Regions from separate parts of the Streptomyces sp. AM 2-1-1 genome, predicted to be linked through region 2. Evidence: riboswitches for the same ligand, from Rfam matches in the RefSeq annotation. Region 2 holds a riboswitch; the other holds the start of a gene.

Region 1 (2,196 bases), 3.6 Mb from region 2:
CACCGCGCCACAGCAGGGTGTCGGCCGCCGCGTGGTGCCCGGCGTACTGGACGAAGCGCCCGAACTGCTCGGACCAGAAGTACGGCACCGGGTCGTACGGCTCCGCGGCGCCGGTCCCGCCGGCCGCGGTGATGTCCGCCGCGACCGTGCGCGGGCCCTGGAGGGCGTTGTCCCAGTGGTGGACCAGGAGGCGGGCGCCGTAGCGCGCGGAGGGGTAGGAGGCGCAGTCCCCGACCGCGTACACCCCGGGCGCCGAGGTGCGCAGCCTGGCGTCGGCGGTGACCGACCCGTCCGGGCCCAGCGCGATGCCTGAGCCGTCCAGCCAGCCGGTGGCGGGGCGGGCTCCGATCCCGACGACCACCGCGCCGGCCGGGAGACGGCGGCCGTCGGTGAGGACCACGGTGCCGGGTTCGACGCGGGCGACCCGGGCGCCGGTGAGAAGGGTGGCGCCACTGCCCGCGTACCAGCGGGCCATCGGGGCGGTCACCTCGGCGGGCAGCGCCCCGGCGAGCGGGCGGTCGGCCGCCTCCACGACGGTGACCGCGCAGCCGGCGGCGCGGGCGGCGGTCGCGAACTCGGCGCCGATCCACCCCGCGCCGACCACGACGACGTCGTGCTGCCGAGCGAGGACGGGCCGCAGCCGTGCGGCGTCGTCCAGGGTGCGCAGCAGGTGGACGCCGGGGACGCCCCGGGAGCCGGGGAGGGTGAGGGGTTCGGCGCCGGTGGCGACGACCAGGACGTCGTAGGGCACCGGGCCGGCCCCGGTGTCCACCTCCCGGTCGGCGGGGCGCAGACCGGTGACGGGGAGTCCGAGGCGCAGCGTCACGTCGAGCGCCTCGAAGTCGATGCCGAAGGCGGAGTGTTCGGCGGTGCCGAGCAGGACGGCCTTGGAGAGCGGCGGCCGGTCGTAGGGCTGGTGCGGCTCCGCGCCGATCAGGGTGAGGGGACCGGTGTACGCCTCGTCCCGCAGCGCCACCGCGGTCCGCACGCCCGCCATGCCCGCTCCGACGATGACGACGCCGTGCGCCGGGGTCCGCTGCTCGTTCTCTTCGCTCACGTACCCACCCTAAGCACCTGACGCTCCGTCAGTTCGCGGGGTGTGCCGGCGGTCCCCGGCGGCTCCCTCGTACCCGGCGGACTGTGGGGGTTTAGGGTGGCTGCGCAAAGACACTCGCGGGAGCCCGGGCGCGCCGGGCTGAGAGGGAGGCCGGCGGCCTCCGACCGTACGAACCTGATCCGGGTCATGCCGGCGAAGGGAGGGGCTGGACACCCATGCGTGCTTCAGGAGACCCGTCCGCCACGGAGGCCGGGAACACGGCGGGCGGGAACACGGAGGCCGGGAACACGGCTGCGGCGGACCGCCGGGGGCCCTCGTACGACGTGCTCGTCGTCGGGGGCGGGATCATCGGCCTGGTGACCGCCTGGCGGGCGGCGCTGGCGGGGCTGCGGACGGCCGTCGCCGATCCCGGGCCCGGGGGCGGCGCCGCCCGGGTGGCGGCCGGGATGCTCGCCGCCGTCACCGAACTCCACTACGGCGAGCAGATGCTGCTCGGCCTCAACCTCGCCTCCGCCGCCCGCTACCCGGAGTTCACCGCCGAGCTGGAGGCGGCGAGCGGCCGGGACATCGGCTTCCGCGCCTGCGGCACGCTCGCGGTGGCGCTGGACTCCGACGACCGGGCGCACCTGCGCGAACTCCACGCTCTCCAGGAGCGTTCCGGTCTCGCGTCCCAGTGGCTGTCGGGGCGCGAGTGCCGGCGGCTGGAACCGATGCTGGCACCGGGCGTACGGGGCGGGCTGCGGGTCGACGGCGACCACCAGGTCGACCCGCGGCGGCTGGCGACCGCGCTGCTGACGGCCTGCGAACGGGCCGGGGTGGTCTTCCACCGCACTCCCTGCGAGCGGTTGGAGGTCGCGCGCGGCCGGGCGTCCGGGGCGCTGCTCGCGGACGGTACGGCGGTCTCCGCCGGACAGGTCGTGCTGGCCGCCGGAAGCCTCAGCGGCAAGCTCGCGGGGGTGCCGGAGGGGGTCGCCCCGCCGGTGCGCCCGGTGAAGGGCCAGGTGGTGCGACTGACCGTGCCGCGGGCGTTCGCCCCTTTCCTCAGCCGGACCGTGCGCGCCGTGGTGCGCGGCCAGGACCTCTACCTCGTACCGCGCGAGAACGGTGAGCTGGTCGTCGGCGCGACCAGCGAGGAGATG
Region 2 (2,196 bases):
CGCGAAGAACGCGACGGGCACGGCCATCAGGCCGAGCCGCGTCGCGATGGAGCGGGCCCCGCCGCGGGTGGTGCGGCGGAGCACGGCGGGGCGGGCGCTCTTGGTCACTTGCCGGTCACTCCAGGATCACTTCACGACGAGCGAGGACCACGTCTGGACCCACTGCTCACGGTTGGCGGCGATCTTCGCCGGGTCCACGGTGAACGGCTTCTCCACGGTGGAGCCGAACTTCGTGTAGAGCTCCGGCAGCTTCGCGTCGTCGACGACCGGGTCGACGAACATCTGGAGCGGCATGTCCTCCTGGAAGGTCTTGCTGATGAGGAAGTCCAGCAGCGCCTTGCCGCCCGCCTCGTTCTTCGCCCCGTCGAGCAGGCCCGCGAACTCGATCTGGCGGAAGCAGGTCGCGGTCGCGACGCCGGTGGGCGCCTCGGCCGGCTGCGGGTCGGCGTAATACACCTCGACCGGCGGGCTGGAGGCGTAGGAGACGACGAGCGGGCGGTCGGCGTTCGCCTTCTTGCCGCCCGCCGAACCCGAGAACTCCTCGTTGTAGGCCTGCTCCCAGCCGTCGACGACCTTCACGCCGTTGGCCTTCAGTTTCTTCCAGTACTCCTGGTAGCCGTCCTCACCGGAGTCGGCGATCGTGCCGAGCAGGAAGCCGAGGCCCGGCGAGGACGTCGCGGCGTTCTCGGTGACCAGCAGGTTCTTGTACGCCGGCTTCAGCAGGTCGGCGAAGGAGTGCGGCGGGTCCAGCTTCTTGTCGGCGAAGTACTTCTTGTCGTAGTTGACACAGATGTCGCCGGTGTCGACCGGGGTGACCCGGTGCTTGTCGTCGAGCCGGGTGGCGGCCGCCACCCGGCCCAGCCCCTTCGCCTCGTACGGAGTGAAGAGATCCTGGTCGAGGGCGCGGGAGAGCAGGGTGTTGTCGACACCGAAGAAGACGTCACCGCGCGGGGATCCCTTGGTGAGGATCTCCTGGTTGAGCGCCGCCCCGGCGTCCCCGCTCTTGAGGACCTTGACCGTGTAGCCGGTCTCCTTCGTGAACGCCTTCAGCACGTCGTCCGAGGCGGCGAAGGAGTCGTGGCTGACCAGGGTGACGGTCTTGGAGCCCTTGGCTGCGTCCGAGCCCGACGGTTCGTCGTCGGAGCCTCCGCAGCCGGCGAGGGCGGTGACGCCGAGTGCGGCGGCGAGCGCGGTCGCCGCGTACTTCGTCGTGGTGTGCATGTGATTCCTCCTGGAAGTGACCAGGAAGAGACGCGGCCCCGCCCGCACCGGCGGTGGCCGGACGCGGGCAGGGCGCAACAGCTTGAGTAAGGTCCGAACTTCCTACCCGGAATGACCCGGGCGAGGTTCAGAGGGTCTGCGGCCATCCGTTTCACCGGTGCCGCACTCTCAGCGCTGTGGCGCTCCCCTGTCGGAATATGAAGTTGACGAATGCGGGGCCAGGTTACACGGGCCCCGTCCGGGGGTTTTCCCCGGTCAGGCCGTGAGCCGCGGCCCGGCCGGGGAAACCCCGATGACGTGGGGTCAGCGCTCGGAAGCGGCGAGCTGTCCGCAGGCGCCGTCGATCTCCTGGCCCCGGGTGTCGCGCACCGTGACCGGCACGCCGTGGGCCGCGATGGCCTCCACGAACGCCTTCTCGTCCTCGGGACGGGATGCCGTCCACTGGGAACCGGGCGTCGGGTTGAGCGGGATCAGGTTGACGTGCACCCGCTTGCCCTTGAGGAGCCGGCCGAGCCGGTCGCCCCGCCACGCCTGGTCGTTGATGTCTCGGATCAGGGCGTACTCGATGGAGATGCGGCGGCCGGACTTCTCGGCGTACTCCCATGCGGCGTCGAGCACCTCGCGGACGTTCCAGCGGGTGTTCACCGGGACGAGGGTGTCGCGGAGCTCGTCGTCCGGGGCGTGCAGTGAGACGGCGAGACGGCACTTGAAGCCCTCGTCCGCGAAGCGCAGCATCGCGGGCACCAGACCCACGGTGGAGACGGTGATGCCCCGCTGCGAGAGCCCGAGGCCGTCGGGCTCCGGGTCGGTCAGCCGGCGGATGGCGCCGACGACACGGTTGTAGTTGGCCAGCGGCTCCCCCATCCCCATGAAGACGATGTTGGAGAGGCGCGCGGGCCCGCCCGGCACCTCGCCGTCCCGCAGCGCCCGCATGCCGTCCACGATCTGGTGCACGATCTCGGCGGTCGAGAGGTT

The links. A riboswitch is a leader RNA that binds a small molecule or an ion and turns the genes downstream of it on or off. The one in region 2 is predicted to bind thiamine pyrophosphate.
Region 1: linked by a shared signal. The riboswitch ahead of thiO (glycine oxidase ThiO) and the one ahead of PZB77_RS07725 (thiamine ABC transporter substrate-binding protein) in region 2 are both predicted to bind thiamine pyrophosphate.

Annotation. Positions count from the first base shown of each region.
Region 1 is NZ_CP119147.1:5,423,852-5,426,047, reverse strand. Features, by position in the region: gene PZB77_RS23700 (FAD-dependent oxidoreductase) at 1-997, opposite strand, end outside; TPP riboswitch at 1,164-1,275, shown strand; gene thiO (glycine oxidase ThiO) at 1,273-2,196, shown strand, end outside.
Region 2 is NZ_CP119147.1:1,856,329-1,858,524, forward strand. Features, by position in the region: gene PZB77_RS07720 (iron ABC transporter permease) at 1-27, opposite strand, end outside; gene PZB77_RS07725 (thiamine ABC transporter substrate-binding protein) at 127-1,221, opposite strand; TPP riboswitch at 1,303-1,420, opposite strand; gene rlmN (23S rRNA (adenine(2503)-C(2))-methyltransferase RlmN) at 1,525-2,196, opposite strand, start outside.